2 regions of the Paenibacillus sp. Marseille-Q7038 genome follow, and region 1 is predicted to be linked to the other one. Evidence: predicted binding sites of a transcription regulator. Region 1 holds the regulator's gene; the other holds the start of a gene.
What was found. The regulator CtsR, encoded in region 1, represses protease genes until heat stress. The targets are predictions, from matches to a motif close to ATGGTCAATAAAGGTCAAACA.

Region 1 (8,886 bases):
TCCCCCAGAGTCCACATCGACGGGGAGGTTTGGCACCTCGATGTCGGCTCATCGCATCCTGGGGCTGAAGTAGGTCCCAAGGGTTGGGCTGTTCGCCCATTAAAGCGGTACGCGAGCTGGGTTCAGAACGTCGTGAGACAGTTCGGTCCCTATCTGTCGTGGGCGTAGGAAATTTGAGAGGAGCTGTCCTTAGTACGAGAGGACCGGGATGGACATACCGCTGGTGTACCAGTTGTTCCGCCAGGAGCATCGCTGGGTAGCTATGTATGGAAGGGATAAGCGCTGAAAGCATCTAAGCGCGAAGCCCACCTCAAGATGAGATTTCCCAATTAGTAAGACCCCTTGAAGACGACGAGGTAGATAGGCTGGGGGTGGAAGTGCGAATGCATGGAGCTGACCAGTACTAATCGGTCGAGGGCTTATCCTAAAAAAATCGCAAAGATTGTTTCGTATCTAGTTTTCAGGGAGCAAATCCTTGAGGAGAACCTGACGCTTGTTTCTTGATTCACACTTCCGTGTTGAACCCAAGTAACCGCAAAGAGCGAATGAATTTTCCGAAGATTTTTAAGTCGCATGTCCTTTCTAAGGTCTGATATTTTGCTGGTGAGTATTCACTGAAGATATCACAGCGCAAAAATCACGTTTGGTGGCGATAGCGGAGGGGTTCCACACGTACCCATCCCGAACACGACCGTTAAGCCCTCCAGCGCCGATGGTACTTGGACCGCAGGGTCCTGGGAGAGTAGGACGTCGCCAAGCAATAGAAAAAGACACTACCAAATGGTAGTGTCTTTTTTGTTGTCTGGATTTGATTTGTTTATGAAATGCTTACATTCTAACTTAATCTTTTAAATTAACTTACTTTAACCCATGGGCCTCGTGATTGACTTTTAAAAGGAGCTCTGAGACACTCAGGATAAGGTATATATAGGAAATTATATGATGTACATCCATTAAAAGAGGTGAGCGAATGGAAATTAGACAATTAAAAGCAGAGGAATACGAGCAAAGTGTTAGCTTATCAGAATATGCCTTTCAATATACATTAACACCGGAACAAAAAAAGAAAGAAAAGAGCGGTTCAAACCCGAACAATTTTGGGGTATTTTTGAAGAAGATCGATTGCAAGCAAAACTAACGATTCTCCCGCTTAAAGTATACTTGCAAGGAAAAGTAGTGCCTATGGGTGGTATTGCAGGTGTAGCAACTTGGCCGGAGAATCGCCGTAAAGGACATGTCTCTCAGCTACTAGGGCAAGCGCTCAAGGTGATGAAGGAGGAAGGACAGACCTTATCATTTCTACATCCGTTTTCGATTCCGTTTTATCGCAAGTATGGCTGGGAGCTATATGCCGAATATAAAAATTATATTATTACCTCAAAACAGTTTCCTCCTAAAATAGAGTACCCAGGTAAGGTAGTAAGGGATATTAAGGATATCTCTATTCTGAATAAATTGTATCAGTCTTTTGCAAGCTGCTATCAGGGTACTCTTGTTCGAGATGAAGAATGGTGGAAGTATACAGTCTTAGATCATACCAAATATAGTGCTGTCTATTATTCTCTTGATGGAGAGCCACAAGGCTATGTGTTATATGAATTAAAAGATAAAATGCTTGTATGTAATGAATTTGTTTATTTGAATGAAGAAGCGCGGAAAGCATTATGGACTTTTTTCTCGAATCACGACTCTCGTATTGAGCAAGTAAAGTTAACCATGGTTCCAGTTGATGATAATCTACCTTATATGCTCCCAGATCCGCGGGTAATCCAAGAAACAATTCCTTATTTTATGGCTCGTATTGTGGATATAGATTCTTTTTTACAACAGTATACGTTTGAAGCTGGCAATAGATCAGAATTAACGATACAAATTGATGATGCAGCCGCTTCATGGAATGCTGGGTTGTGGAAAATATCTATTAATGAACAAGGTCAAGCGAAGGTAACAAAGGTAATGGAAGAAAAAGAAGAGATTCGACCAGATTTAATAGCAGATATTCAAGTTTGGACTGCTCTTTTTCTGGGATATAAGCGTCCGGTGGCATTGTTTCACATACAGAAGCTAAAAGGGCAATCCCAAAAGGCAAAAGAACTTGAAAAGCTCATTCCCCAAGCACAAACCTTATTAATGGACTTTTTCTAATAACATATAAGAACTGCTCTTCTGGCTTCGATCAGGAGAGTTTTTTCTTAAAGCGAATAATTTATGTAAATATGTGAAAAATGAAAAGGGAATCTTACTTGAGATTTCTGTACAGTATGTTATAATGGAGACAAAGTCAAAGAAAGTCAAAGTCAACAAAGATCAGAATTTAAATTGTTGGTTATACTAATATTATTATGTAGTAAGTTAATTCAAGCTTATTTATAAATTTCACACAGAATGGGTATTTAGACATTTTAAGTGGTTGTTTATAAAAGAGAGCATTCATTTAAGCCAAAGAGGTTCGCCAGCTAAGTAAGATGGGTAATTATTGTAGTTGCCTCTTTCTGGATAAATTCGAATGTATGCATGTGATTAGCTTACCGGTTTTATACAGTGGGGGATGAGAATGCGTAATATTTCTGATATTATCGAACAATATCTGAAAAATATTTTGCAGGATAGCTCTGATGGAATGATTGAAATTCAGAGAAATGATCTTGCAGATAAATTCTCCTGTGTGCCATCCCAGATTAACTATGTAATTAGTACTCGTTTTACTCTTGAAAAAGGTTATCTTGTAGAGAGTAAGCGCGGTGGTGGTGGATATATACGGATACAGCGAGTAGAACTCCCTGCACACTCTGTGCTAGGAGGACATTTCCATCAGCATATTGGGGATGAAATCAACCAGGCATCTGCAGAAGGTCTTATCTACCAGTTAGAAGAAGCTAAATTTCTTAACTGCCGAGAAGCTGCTTTAATCAAAGCAGCGATGTCTAGAGAAGTATTATTCATAAAGCTTCCCTATCGTGATCAAATCCGTGCTCGTATGTTAAAGGCAATGTTAATTTCGCTCCTCGGTAAGTAGGTTGAATGCCATTGTATTTATCCGTTAGGAACGAATAAAGGAGGTATGCGGTATGCTTTGTCAAGAATGTAATGAACGTCCGGCTACTCTTCATTTTACGAAGATTGTAAATGGCGAGAAGACGGAATTCCATATTTGTGAAAGCTGCGCAAGAGAAAAAGGAGATCATCTATCCGGTATCTCTAATGGGTTCTCGATCCATGGACTCCTTTCAGGCCTTATGGATTTTGAATCTGGGAAATATAAAACAGCTGGAACACCTGCACCCGAGACACTTCAGTGTAAGGAATGCGGAATGACGATGCAGCAGTTTAGCAAGCTCAATCGATTTGGTTGCAGTTCATGCTATAAGTATTTTTCTAATCGTTTAGATCCTCTCTTAAAGCGCGTTCATGGAAATACAACTCATGTGGGTAAAGTTCCTGTTCGTGCTGGAGGAAAGATTCATTTAAGACGAAGAGTGGATGAACTTAAAAAAGAACTTCAAGAACAAATTAACCTACAGGAATTTGAGTCTGCTGCTGAATTACGTGACCAGATTCGTGAACTGGAAAGAGAAATAGCGGAAGAGTAAAGTTTGGTAAAGAGCAGGAGGTATGCACTATGTCAGATATCCGGTTTACCGATAAACCACTTAGTGAATGGATGCGTAGTAGCGCAGCTGATTCAGAAATTGTCATTAGCAGCCGGGTAAGAGTGGCACGAAACGTGCAGAGTTTTCCATTTCCTATGTTGGCAACCGACCAGCAGTCGAGAGCGGTACTCGATAAGGTAACGGAAGTCCTTCAATTTGATGATATTCATCAGTTTGGCAGTTTCCATGTCCTAAGTCTGAATGAACTATCTGACCTTGACCAAGAAATACTAGTCGAAAAACATCTCATTAGTCCGAACTTGGCGAATGAATCAAGAAATGGTGCGGTTATTCTCAGTGAAGATGAATCCATTAGTATTATGGTGAACGAAGAGGATCATTTGCGCATTCAATGTTTATATCCTGGTTTTCAGGTTCAAGAAGCGTGGAAACGTGCTTCCGCCATAGATGATGTTTTTGAAGCCCATATCGATTATTCTTTCGATGATCGCAGAGGATATTTAACCAGCTGTCCAACCAATGTAGGGACCGGAGTTCGTGCTTCCGTAATGATGCATTTACCGGCACTCGTAATGACGAAACAGATAGGCAGGGTACTCACTGCTGTATCCCAAGTAGGTCTTGCTGTAAGAGGAATTTACGGTGAGGGCAGTGAAGCGACAGGAAATCTGTTTCAAATATCGAATCAAATTACATTAGGACAAACTGAAACTGAGATTATTGATAATTTATATAGTGTTGTTCTGCAGATCATTGGTCATGAACGTAACGCTAGAGAAAGACTCATGACAGATTCTAAACTTCGTATTGCGGATCGAGTAATGAGATCATATGGTATTTTATCTCATGCTTATCTGATGGACTCGAAGGAAGCAGCTCAGCGTATATCTGATATTCGGCTCGGTATTGATTTGGATCTAATCAGGGAAAAAACGATTGTTGAAATGAATGAACTCAATGTCTTGATCCAGCCAGGTTTTCTTCAGAAGAAATTTGGGAGAACGCTCGAATCAGGAGAAAGAGATATGTATCGTGCGCAGTTAATAAGGGAATTTTTCCAAAAGGAATGAAGAAAGCCTTAGGTCTAGTGTAAAACCTTAGTGAAAGGCCCTTATTATGAACTAAGCTCTTATACGAAGTAATAACCCACTTCTTACATTCTTGTCTCACAAGAACGAAAGTTATGGGATTTACCGGCATTATGTCGGCTGGGCAAGCGTTAGAATAGCCTAGATATATAGATAAAGGAATTATTTTTTAAACTTATGGAGGTGCAAGGAATATGATGTTTGGAAGATTTACGGAACGAGCTCAAAAAGTTCTCGCTTTGGCTCAGGAAGAAGCAGTTCGTTTAGGTCATAATAACATCGGTACCGAACATATTTTGCTCGGCCTGATTCGTGAAGGTGAAGGTATTGCTGCAAAAGCTCTCATCGGCCTTGGCCTTGGTCTTGAAAAAATACAGGATGAGGTAGAAACACTCATTGGCCGTGGCCAAGAGCAACCTACCAATATTGCATATACGCCGCGTGCGAAAAAAGTAATTGAGCTTTCGATGGATGAGGCTCGTAAGCTGGGTCATACTTATGTGGGAACTGAACATATTTTGCTTGGTTTAATTCGTGAAGGTGAAGGTGTAGCAGCTCGCGTGCTAAATAACCTTGGAATTAGCCTTAATAAGGCTCGTCAACAAGTTTTGCAGCTGCTAGGCAGCAGTGAAGCAGTATCCAGTCATAATGGGACACAAGCCAACGTAAGCACTCCTACACTGGATAGTTTGGCAAGAGATTTGACAGCTACTGCGAGAGAGAGCAATCTTGATCCGGTAATCGGCCGTAGTAAAGAGATTGAGCGTGTTATTCAAGTGCTTAGCCGCCGTACAAAAAACAACCCAGTTTTAATTGGTGAACCAGGGGTTGGTAAAACGGCGATTGCAGAAGGACTTGCTCAGAAGATTATTGCAAATGAAATACCTGAAACGTTGCGTGACAAACGTGTAATGACACTAGATATGGGTTCTGTTGTTGCTGGAACGAAATATCGTGGTGAGTTTGAGGATCGACTCAAAAAAATTATGGATGAGATTCGTCAAGCGGGTAATATCATTCTCTTTATTGATGAGCTGCATACTCTTATTGGTGCAGGCGGAGCAGAGGGAGCAATCGACGCTTCTAACATTTTGAAACCTGCTCTTGCTCGTGGAGAACTACAGTGTATTGGTGCTACTACGCTGGATGAGTATCGTAAATATATTGAAAAAGATGCTGCTCTTGAACGTCGTTTCCAACCAATTACCGTTGATCAACCATCCGTTGATGAAGCCATTCAAATCTTGCATGGACTTAGAGATCGTTATGAAGCCCATCACCGTGTGAAAATTACGGATGAGGCAATTGAACAAGCAGTAAAACTGTCTGACCGTTATATTACAGATCGATTCCTGCCAGATAAAGCGATTGACCTTATTGATGAAGCGGGTTCTAAAGTAAGACTGAATTCTTATACAGTACCGCCTAATCTTAAACAACTGGAAAATCGTCTTGATGATATCCGTAAAGAAAAAGATTCTGCAGTTCAAAGTCAAGAATTCGAGAAGGCAGCAGCGCTGCGTGATACGGAGCAGAAAATTCGTGAAGAACTGGATATAACCAAAAATCAGTGGAAAGAAAAACAAGGTCGTACGGATTCAGAAGTAACTCCAGAAGATATCGCTCAAGTGGTAGCAAGCTGGACGGGAATTCCTGTTAGCAAATTGAAACAAGAAGAAACAGATCGCTTGTTAAATATGGAATCTATTCTCCATCAACGTGTTATCGGTCAGGATGAAGCAGTTGTAGCTGTCAGCCGTGCGATTCGCCGGGCACGTGCGGGTCTTAAAGATCCAAAACGTCCAATGGGCTCCTTTATCTTCCTTGGTCCTACAGGGGTAGGTAAAACGGAACTTGCTCGTGCGCTTGCCGAAGCAATGTTTGGAGATGAAAATGCTGTAATACGGATCGATATGTCCGAATACATGGAGAAACACTCTACTTCTCGATTGGTTGGAGCGCCTCCAGGATATGTAGGATATGAAGAAGGCGGTCAGCTTACTGAAAAAGTTCGCCGTAAACCGTATTCTGTAGTTCTCTTGGATGAGATCGAAAAAGCTCACCCAGAAGTATTTAATATCTTGCTTCAAGTTCTTGAAGACGGACGTTTGACTGACTCGAAAGGTCGCGTTGTAGACTTCCGTAATACCCTCATTATCCTGACTTCTAATGTGGGTGCAGATGCAATCAGACGTAATTCTACTCTAGGATTTACTGCAGTTGCAGATGCGGGTGCGGAGTACGTTAACATGAAAGGAAAAGTGATGGAGGAACTCAAGAAGAGTTTCCGTCCTGAATTCCTAAACCGGATTGACGAGGTTATTGTCTTCCATTCACTTGAAGAGAAACATATCGGAGAAATTGTTACTCTGATGGCTGAGGAACTTCGTAAACGTCTGCTCGAATATGAAGTGGACTTCGAGCTTACTGATAAGGCGAAGGCCTTCTTAGCCAAGGAAGGGTTCGATCCAGCCTATGGTGCAAGACCGCTTCGCCGTGCGATTCAAAAGCACATTGAAGATCGTCTCTCTGAAGAACTTCTTACGGCTTCCATTACGAAAGGTGATTTCCTTATCATTGATGAAGAAGATGGTGCACTATCTGTTACGAAAAAGAGCAATGTATCAACTAATTCTTAATTATTGATAATAATGCCCCCTGATTTCACAGGGGGCATTTTTTATTTTTAGTGAAAAGAATCATTCCCTTTGATGTAAAGTTTGTGATTAAGCTTTACGTTAAAATGCATTCAATGTTAAACTTTTAATAAATCCTTTATTGGTAAATTCGGTATGCAAAATTTATACGTGAAGTTTAAGAAAAGTTAAATGAGGAGAAGTGAAGTGGCTAAAGTAAAAACGAAGTTTTACTGTACTGAATGCGGCTATGAATCGCCGAAATGGTACGGTAAATGTCCAGGTTGCCAGTCATGGAATTCCATGCTTGAGGAAACCGAAAGTATTGTGAAGACACAGGGGAGGAATTCTTCCCTTTTTGATAGTAAAGAAAAACCGCTTCCTATCATAAATATAGAAAGTGACCAAGAGCCGCGAATTCTAACTGGCATTCAGGAACTGAATCGAGTTCTTGGCGGAGGAGTAGTACCAGGTTCTTTGATTCTAGTTGGTGGGGATCCGGGTATTGGTAAATCAACGCTCTTGCTCCAGACATCTCATGCCATGACCGTTTCAGGGCTACGTGTCTTGTATATTTCGGGTGAGGAATCGGTCAGACAAACCAAACTGAGAGCCGATCGGCTTGAAGCATTGTCTCCTGATCTATATGTTCTTAGCGAAACGAATATGGAACGGATAGAAGAGGCAGTGAATCAGGTTGATCCTCATTTTCTGGTGATTGATTCGATTCAGACTGTGTTTTTACCGGAAATAACAAGTGCTCCCGGAAGTGTTGCACAGGTACGAGAATGTACATCAAGGTTTATGCGGATTGCGAAAGGGCTAGGCATTGCAACAGTTCTGGTAGGGCATGTTACTAAAGAGGGTGCTATTGCAGGTCCTCGAATGCTGGAACATATGGTGGATTGTGTGCTTTATTTTGAAGGAGAACGCCATCATACGTATCGTTTGCTTCGTGCGGTAAAGAATCGTTTTGGTTCGACGAATGAAATCGGGATTTTCGAGATGGGGGAATCGGGTCTTAGAGAAGTGGCTAACCCATCAGAAATGTTCTTATCTGAGCGACCGCTAGGAGTGGCAGGTTCCACCGTTGCAGCGAGTATGGAAGGAACGCGTCCCATGCTTGTCGAGCTTCAGGCACTGATCTCGGCTACACAATTCCCGTCACCTAGGCGAATGGCTACCGGCGTTGATTATAACCGTATGGCACTAATCATTGCAGTCCTTGAGAAGCGACAAGGAATGTTCCTCCAGAATCAAGATGCTTATCTAAATGTAGCTGGTGGAGTGAAACTGGATGAACCCGCAACCGATTTGGCCATGGCAGTAAGTATTGCCTCCAGTTTTCGCGATTTGCCAACCAAACCCTATGATGTCATATTTGGAGAAGTAGGCTTGACTGGAGAAGTGCGTGGCGTTTCAAGAGCGGAACAAAGAGCCAAAGAAGCGCAAAAACTTGGGTTTAAACGGGTAATTATGCCAGAGAAGAGCTTAAAGGGGTGGAAGCATCCTGTTGGAATAGAACTGATCGGCATTAATACGGTCGGAGAT
Region 2 (8,886 bases), on a different contig from region 1:
TCTTCCGCAATTTGTCCAATCTCTTCTGGTAATAGCGCGCGGAAAAAGATTTCCATACAGCGAGAACGCAGTGCTGGCGGAATTTCATGTGGAGATCTTGTCGTTGCACCCACAAGACGAAAATCTGCTGGCAATCCATTTTGGAAAATATCATGGATATAAGCAGGAGTATGCGTATCTTCGGAATTGTAGTACGCACTTTCCAAAATCACTTTGCGATCCTCGAGTACTTTGAGCAGCTTGTTCATCTGAGTCGTATGAAGTTCACCAATTTCGTCCACAAATAAAATCCCACCATGTGCTTTGGTAACGGCTCCCGGTTTCGGCTGAGGAATACCAGCTACCCCCATTGCACCCGCTCCTTGGTATATCGGATCATGGACGGATCCAATGAGAGGATCTGCAATTCCCCGTTCATCAAAACGTGCTGTGGTCGCATCAATCTCGGTAAATTTGGCATCTGCCTTAAAAGGAGAAGCCGGGTTCTTTTTCGCTTCCTCTAAAATGACCCTGGCTGCCGCTGTCTTCCCTACTCCCGGCGGACCGTAAACAATCACATGTTGGGGATTACCACTGCAGAGAGCGGCCTTCATGGCCCGCAGACCATCTTTTTGGCCCACAATATCCTCAAGTTTTGCAGGTCGTGTCTTTTCAGCAAGTGGTTTCGTCAGTGAGATGGCTCTCAGCTTCCGTAGTTTATCCAATTCTTTGCGAGATTCTTTTTCTACCGCACTTCGATTATTTTTTTGCGAGCGCAGCATATTCCAAAAATATAACCCAATTACAACTCCAAAAAATAAATTGACCAACATAATGATAATCGTTATTTCATTTCCCATATTGAAGCCCTCCTGTTCAATCTTTCTTTCACATATTTTTGCCACGTAAAAAGTTCGATACTTGGTAGTATAGCCTTTTCCCCTTGTGGTAAACGTAAAATACGGATGAAGTGGGAGAGAAAAACAAAAAAAGCCAACTTTCGCGAGTGGAAAGCTGACTTATCTTATATAGATAATAAATATTAGTGCTTACGACCAGGGATGACCCCTGTTTCTTCATAGGCAACCACAATTTTATCAATTTCTTTTTTTAATTCATTAACCATCTCAGCCTCAGGTACTTTACGAATCATCTCTCCATAACGGAATAACAATCCTTCTCCCCGAGCACCGGCAATACCGATATCTGCTTCTCTTGCTTCCCCTGGACCATTAACAGCACAGCCGAGTACAGATACTTTAATCGGCACTTTAATCTGTGAGATGTACTCTTCCACTTCATTCGCAATGGAGAATAGATCAATATCAAGACGTCCACAAGTCGGGCAAGAAATGAGCGTAGCTGCATTCGAGATCAGACCAAACGCTTTAAGCAGTTCTCTTGCTACCTTTATTTCTTCTACCGGATCGGCACTTAGTGAAATACGCATCGTTGAACCAATGCCGAGTGAAAGAAGTGCTCCCATACCCGCTGAACTTTTAATCGTTCCCGAGAATAAGGTGCCCGCTTCTGTAATCCCAAGATGAAGTGGATAAGGAATAACCTGAGCTGCTTTGGTATAAGCTTCAATCGCCATGGGTACGTCAGAAGCTTTCAGGGATACGATAATATCATGAAAATCCAGCTCTTCTAGAATACCTATGTGATAAAGTGCGCTTTCTACCATCGCATCTGCTGTTGGATAACCGTACTTTTCGAGCAAATGGTTCTCAAGAGAACCGGCATTAACTCCAATACGAATCGGGATACCTTTTGCTTTACAAGCTTCCACTACTGCTTCTACTTTTTCACGGCGACCGATGTTACCTGGATTAATACGAACTTTATCAATCCCATTCTCTATCGCCTTTAAAGCCAGCTTGTAGTTAAAGTGAATATCCGCTACCAGTGGGATATGAATCCGTTTTTTAATCTCTTTAATCGCATCTGCTGCTTCGTCATTATTTACCGTTACGCGAACGATCTGACAACCTGCTTCTTCCAGACGCAAGATTTCAGCAACGGTTGCTTCTACATCGGCAGTTTTTGTTGTACACATACTTTGTATAATTACTTCGTTGCTTCCGCCGATGGTAATATCTCCAACTTTTACGGGACGTGTATCTTGTCTCAGAAACATGATGGCTTTCTCTCCCCATAACGTCAAATCTCCACCAGCAAGAGGACTGGAATATCCAGTAATAAGCCCCTGTACCAGTGGAGTATGACTAATTTATTTAAACTAGATAAGTGGGATCAGCCTAGATCACGCACTTTCTTCCTGTTTTTTATCTTTTGCATCTCCACTGCGTAATTCAGGTGTTGTTTTTTCTTCAACAACCTGTTGTGTAATTACGCATTTGGTTACATCTTCACGAGATGGCACTTCATACATTACATCAAGCAATAAGCCTTCGATAATGGCACGAAGTCCACGAGCTCCTGTATTCCGTTTGATCGCTTCACGAGCAATGGCCTCAAGTGCTCCTGGTTCAAACTCAAGAGATACATTATCGAGTTCAAGCATTTTCGTGTACTGTTTAACCAGTGCGTTCTTCGGCTCAGACAGGATGCGAACAAGTGTGTCTTCATCAAGCGGCTCCAAAGTAGAGATAACCGGCAAACGTCCTACAAATTCCGGAATCAAACCGAACTTGAGCAAATCTTCTGGAAGAACCATGCCAAGATATTCTCCTGGTTTCAAGTCCTTCTGCTCTGTTGCTGAGTTAAATCCGATTACTTTTTTACCGATACGACGTTTAATCATTTGCTCCAGACCATCAAAGGCACCGCCGCAAACGAATAAAATATTTGTTGTATCGATCTGGATAAACTCTTGATGTGGATGCTTACGTCCACCTTGCGGCGGTACGGAAGCGACAGTTCCCTCCAAAATTTTGAGGAGAGCTTGCTGCACACCTTCACCAGAAACGTCACGTGTAATCGAAGGATTCTCCGATTTACGTGCAACTTTATCAATTTCATCAATATAAATGATGCCGCGTTCTGCTTTTTCTACATCATAATCCGCTGCTTGGATCAACTTGAGAAGAATATTCTCAACGTCTTCACCAACATACCCTGCTTCCGTCAAAGACGTAGCATCTGCAATTGCAAACGGTACATTCAGAATTTTTGCCATCGTTTGAGCAAGTAAAGTCTTACCAGAACCCGTTGGTCCTAGAAGCAAGATATTACTTTTCGACATTTCCACGTCGTCAATTTTGCTCTGCGTATTAATACGTTTGTAGTGATTATAAACCGCTACAGACAATGATTTCTTAGCTTGATCTTGACCAATTACATATTGATCGAGAATATCACGAATCTCTTTTGGTTTCGGAATATCCTTCAGATCAATCTCTTCATCATGACCGAGTTCTTCTTCCACGATCTCCGCGCAAAGCTCGATACACTCATCACATATATACACCCCTGGTCCCGCCACTAACTTGCGGACTTGTTCCTGGGATTTACCGCAGAAAGAACATTTCAATTGTCCTTTCTCATCGTTAAATTTAAACATATAACCACCCCTTTAAGAATTGATCGGTTTGGTGAGTACTTGGTCAATGATACGGTACTCTAAAGCTTCTTCCGCACTCATGAAATAGTCACGGTCCGTATCACGCTCGATTTTATCAAGGGGTTGACCTGTACGCTCCACGTAAATCTGATTCAGTTTCTGACGAGTCTTAATAATCCAGTCAGCATGAATCTGAATATCGGATGCCTGACCTTGGACTCCGCCCAGCGGTTGATGTATCATTACTTCACTGTTTTCAAGTGCATATCGCTTACCAGGAGCACCTGCTGTTAATAGCAGAGAACCCATGCTGGCAGCCATACCTACGCAGATCGTGGATACGTCTGGCTTGATAAACTGCATCGTATCATATATACCCAACCCTGCTGTAACAGAACCACCAGGTGAATTGATATATAAACTGATATCTTTTTCTGGATCTTCTGCAGCCAGGAAAAGAAGCTGGGCGATTACAAGATTCGCCACATCATCATCTATTGCACCGCTGAGAAAGATAATCCGATCTTTCAGCAGTCTAGAGTAAATATCGTATGAACGTTCTCCGCGATTCGTTTGTTCAACAACCATAGGTACGAGACTCATGTGTAAACCTCTTTTCCATAATAGAATCTTTACCGCACAAGTCAGGGAAAACATAAGAATCTGTAAACATTTTTACAGTACATCTTATTTTAACATGTTCCCTGTTTCATGTCATATAGATCCGCTTTCTCAGATGAAGCAATAATAAGAAAGCTTGATCATATTTAACCATTTTTTTTATGTATGTGCAAATGCGCCTTCCGGCATATAGAGTAAAGACCTATATATTAAGTATATGGAAGGTTATAAAAATTATCACGCATATTAATTAATATCCATCTAATAATAAAAGTTACTATAAAATGGATATTACTTAGAAAAAATAAGGCACGTAAAAAACATTACGTGCCTTATCTGATATACGTGATTTGCATTTTGCATAAATCCATTTCTATTTTAAGGTCCTGGATTTATACTACATGCCATATGTGAGTGATTATTCAGCCGCTTCTTCTTTAGCTTCTTCAGCTGGAGCATCTACCTCTTTGCTGTTTGCCAAAAGGAAGTCGATTGTTTTACGAAGCAATACTTCTTCTTTCAAGCTATCGAGAGAACCATTGCTTTCAAGAATTTGACGAATCTCGTCAACAGAGCGTTTGAAAGAAGCAGCCATGTTGTTCAGCTCTTCGTTTACATCTTCTTCTGTTACTTCAAGATTCTCTTTTTTACCGATTGCTTCAAGAACCAAGTTGTTACGAACGCGTTTTTCGGCATCAGTTTTCATTTGGTTTTGAAGATCTGCTTCTGTTTGACCAGAGAAGCTCATGAACATTTCAAGGTTCATACCTTGTTGACGAAGACGGTTGTCAAAGTCACGCATCATGTTGCTAACTTCGCTGTTGATCATTCCTTGTGGAATTTCAACATTTGCATTTTCAGCCGCTTTTTCAACTACGATATTTTCTTGAGTTGCTTTTGCTTCTTCTTCTTTGCGGGAAGCAAGTTGTTTTTTCAGATCTTCTTTGTACTCAGCAAGTGTGTCAAATTCACTAACATCTTTAGCGAATTCATCGTCAAGTGCAGGAAGTTCTTTACGTTTGATTTCGTGTACTTTCACTTTGAATACCGCTTTTTTACCAGCAAGTTCTGCTGCATGGTATTCTTCAGGGAATGTCACTTCAACGTCTTTGTTGTCGCCTGTTGCAAGACCAATTACTTGCTCTTCGAAACCAGGGATGAATGTGTTGGATCCAAGTTCAAGGGATTGACGCTCAGCAGTTCCGCCTTCGAAAAGTTCACCATCAACAGAACCTTCGTAGTCGATAACAACAACATCACCAGATGCAGCTTGTCCTTCTTCCACTACTACAAGTTCAGCATGACGCTGTTGCAGACGCTCTAGTTCAGCAGCCAGTTCTTCTTCAGAAACTTCAGTGCTTACTTTAGGAACTTCAAGTCCTTTGTACTCGCCAAGTTCAACTTCAGGTTTAACTACAACTTTTGCTTTAAACTTGAATGTTTGACCTTTAGCAAATTGATCAACATCCACTTCTGGTTGCTCTACAGGGAAGATTTCTGTTTGGTCAACAGCTTCCGTGTATACTTCTGGAAGAAGGATGTCAATTGCATCCTGGTACAAGCTCTCTACGCCAAAACGAGCTTCGAAGATTGAACGTGGTACTTTACCTTTACGGAATCCAGGTACATTTATTTTTTTAACGACTTTATTAAAAGCCTTGTCGAGAGCAGCAGCTACACGATCTGCTTCTACTTCAACTTCAAGAACCCCAAGGTTCTTCTCTATTTTTTCCCAAGTTGCTTTCATTTATGCTTTCCCCTCCAAATTTCACGTGTTAACCATTGTCAAGCGCGTACAAAATAACCATTTTAGTATAAACAACATTAAATGCAATTTCAAGGGTAAACCCTTGCAAACACAGCAGGAAAAGTTTTATAACCTATTTTGTGCCCAGTCCTCCTGAAACAAATTGCTTAATTGAGCGATACGCCTGTTCAAATCGGAACCTAACCTCGCTCGTGATCCCATACAGGGTGCGAATCTCTTCTTCATTATGCGAACCTCCCAAACTCTCAGCCACCGCTGCATGAAGTGCAGCAGCCCACATATCGAGCATGGATTCATCGCCTTCCAGCATAGAGCGGTAATCACTTGTTCCAAAAACGGCCATGATATATTGCGACCAAAGCTCCTGAGCGAAATAAAACAAAGTGGGCTCGTGAACTTCCGTCTGATCTGCGACACGTTCTAGAATCCGAAGAACAGCGTGCGGGAAGTCTTCTGGTTTCAGAGGTACTGTCTCTATTTCAACTTCGACCTTCTCTGTTCCTCTTTGTAGAGTAACCTGAAAGTCAGCCCCTCTTTTCCGCAGGGTTTGAAGCACTCTAAACTGAAGTAATGGATGTAATCTGCTTTGTTCAATCCACTCTTTAAGTGATTCATCGACGCTCGGTACGTCTACATATGCTAGCTGGTCAAGCGCAAGCATGGTTTGTTCACTCAGCGGCTCATCCTTCAAAATACGCAGCAATTTATTCGCATAATCTCCGTCTTCAGCCAGCTTATTTTTCGCGTTTTGACGTGCTAAATCCTCTTCACTTTCAATTTCATCCTCTTCTTCAGGAACCGAATTATTGTCATCAGCACTTATATATTGAGGAAAGGCTGCCTGTAACCATTCAAGCAACGCTGCCCACTCTTCATAGTTTTTCTGATCCTGTCCCTGGCACTGAAGCAGAAATTCAAGCAAATTCATCGCTTCCGCATAGCGTTCATTTTCCAGCATAACGGTGAGCTGTATCTGATAAAAGTCTAGTGTCTTAGGAAACAATACAATATTTTTATCTGTAGTGTGTGAACTTGTATCTTTAATTAAGATTACCTCCTCTCTACCCGGAAGCTTAAAGCGACTCGTTGATTATATAGAAACCCGTAGTCTATGTATAGCACTAATATATTAGAATAACCTAAAGTGGTACAGAAAAAACATAGAGCTCTCCATTTTATGAAATAAACTGTCCCAAGTAAAAGATCGCCGCACTCTTTTTATTTTATTTTAGTATAACTGTTGATTTTACGTTTTATATATGGTATGCTCTATTTCGCGCTTGAATTTGTCTCAGTAGCTCAGCAGGATAGAGCAACGGCCTTCTAAGCCGTCGGTCGGGGGTTCGAATCCCTCCTGGGACGTACAATAAAAAGGTATCCTTTATAGGATGCCTTTTTTATGTCCTCGGGATGAGAACCCCTATAAGGGGCGTCGGAGCTTTTCTTCGAGCATTACAGTTCAAAATAGTCCTCAACTATAGAAATGATAGAAGAATTGTTGAGGTATCAATTACACAACCAATAAGTGTTATAAAAAAAGAGTAACCAAATGGCCAATGTCATTTAGTTAAGCTCTAAGATAAAACCTGAATTAAATTTAAAACGGCACGGGAAAAGTCCTATGCCGTTTTTTTGGTGTAAGTAGAAAAAAAAAGCGCACAGCAAACAAAGCGGATGAAATATCCGCTAAAAAAAGTTTGTGTGAAACGGATTATGCTACTCTATAGACGAAGCTAACAACGGATCTATACCGGATTTTTCGTGTATTCTTCTGCCCTTGACGAATGGATCGAATCGGCAACATGTTTTTACGAATCAGCGCTTCCATATCGGGTGGGGGTTCATCGTCTCGTAAACGCAGAAAATGTCTACAAACGTAAACAGCGACCGTAAAGTTGACTTGGTATGGGTATCGTTTATCCATTTGGGAAATGACTACGTGCGAGGTAATCATTTCAGCAAAATTGTACATGATCATTTTTGCGAAAATCTCTTGGGTGATCGATTCTTGTCTCTTTGCGTGAAAATTTGTCAGACCAACAGTGTATTTTAATGCTCTGAAAGAGGTTTCAATGCCCCAGCGCATGTTATAAATCGATTTGATTTCATTAGGTGGGAAATCAGTAGCAGAAAGATTGGTAATGATCGTTTCATAAGTGCCACAAGGCAGGATAAAACGAACAACCCGAAAGGAAATTGGATAAAACATGCGCTCATGCAGATCCAAAAAATCAAATGTAGAAGTGGAAGGGATGAACTTGTAAATCTCGGGCTGAGATTTAACCTTTTTGGTTTGTTTTTTGGTGAGTGTCCGATGAACATCAATATCAAACTCTCTACTAGATGGCAAACGTAAGCCCGAAAGAATACCATTGGAGTTTACATCCTTTACCCGTATGACGTAGTTCCAGCCTTTGCGTTCAATATGTGCGAAGTTATTGTAACTTTCATAGCCTCGATCGGCAATAACAATAGCTTTGCCTTGAATAGGAGAACGGTCAACCATATCAGCCATTGCCCTTCCCTCGTTGCACAATCTTCGTGGCTGAACAAGGGCATCTACGTAAAGTCTGTTGCAAAGATCATAGGCTGCGTTCAAATGCAGAAGGTTATAACCTTTCGTGTTCGGTCCACTTTGAAAATAGGTATCTGTGTCCGCAGAGTTCGTTGCGATATGCAAATCCGAACCGTCAACAGCAAGTAATCGATACCCACGATAGTGCTTGATATCCGTAAACAAACGCGTAAATTCATGAAATAAAAATTCCACAGCAGACGGTAGAATTTTATTCCTCTGTTGGACAAAAGCGGACGTGGTTGCAGTGTTTACGTCATAGCCCTCTGATTCCAAGAGTTCCTTATATATACTATTGCCACCCATTGAGATTAGAAGTTGCATGACCGTTTCAAAGGGTAGTTTTTTCTTTCTGGTAAAATCTGTTTCAGGGTTTTTGACATAAGGTGCAGGTGCAGCTGACATTTCTTGTATAAG

Region 2: a site for CtsR is predicted at 4,260-4,280, ahead of clpP (ATP-dependent Clp endopeptidase proteolytic subunit ClpP). Genes of this name have one in related genera too.

The regions. Positions count from the first base shown of each region.
Region 1 covers NZ_CBCOOM010000002.1:925,416-934,301, forward strand. Annotated here, with positions in the region: rRNA gene ACWPWY_RS21365 (23S ribosomal RNA) at 1-427, shown strand, start outside; rRNA gene rrf (5S ribosomal RNA) at 643-759, shown strand; partial or broken gene ACWPWY_RS21375 (GNAT family N-acetyltransferase) at 971-2,145, shown strand; gene ACWPWY_RS21380 (CtsR family transcriptional regulator) at 2,555-3,016, shown strand; gene ACWPWY_RS21385 (UvrB/UvrC motif-containing protein) at 3,069-3,590, shown strand; gene ACWPWY_RS21390 (protein arginine kinase) at 3,620-4,681, shown strand; gene clpC (ATP-dependent protease ATP-binding subunit ClpC) at 4,894-7,338, shown strand; gene radA (DNA repair protein RadA) at 7,543-8,886, shown strand, end outside.
Region 2 covers NZ_CBCOOM010000001.1:3,069,447-3,078,332, forward strand. Annotated here, with positions in the region: gene lonB (ATP-dependent protease LonB) at 1-839, opposite strand, end outside; gene ispG (flavodoxin-dependent (E)-4-hydroxy-3-methylbut-2-enyl-diphosphate synthase) at 1,022-2,119, opposite strand; gene clpX (ATP-dependent protease ATP-binding subunit ClpX) at 2,246-3,505, opposite strand; gene clpP (ATP-dependent Clp endopeptidase proteolytic subunit ClpP) at 3,518-4,108, opposite strand; gene tig (trigger factor) at 4,545-5,873, opposite strand; gene ACWPWY_RS14575 (hypothetical protein) at 6,007-6,945, opposite strand; tRNA gene ACWPWY_RS14580 (tRNA-Arg) at 7,183-7,256, shown strand; gene ACWPWY_RS14585 (IS4 family transposase) at 7,606-8,886, opposite strand, start outside.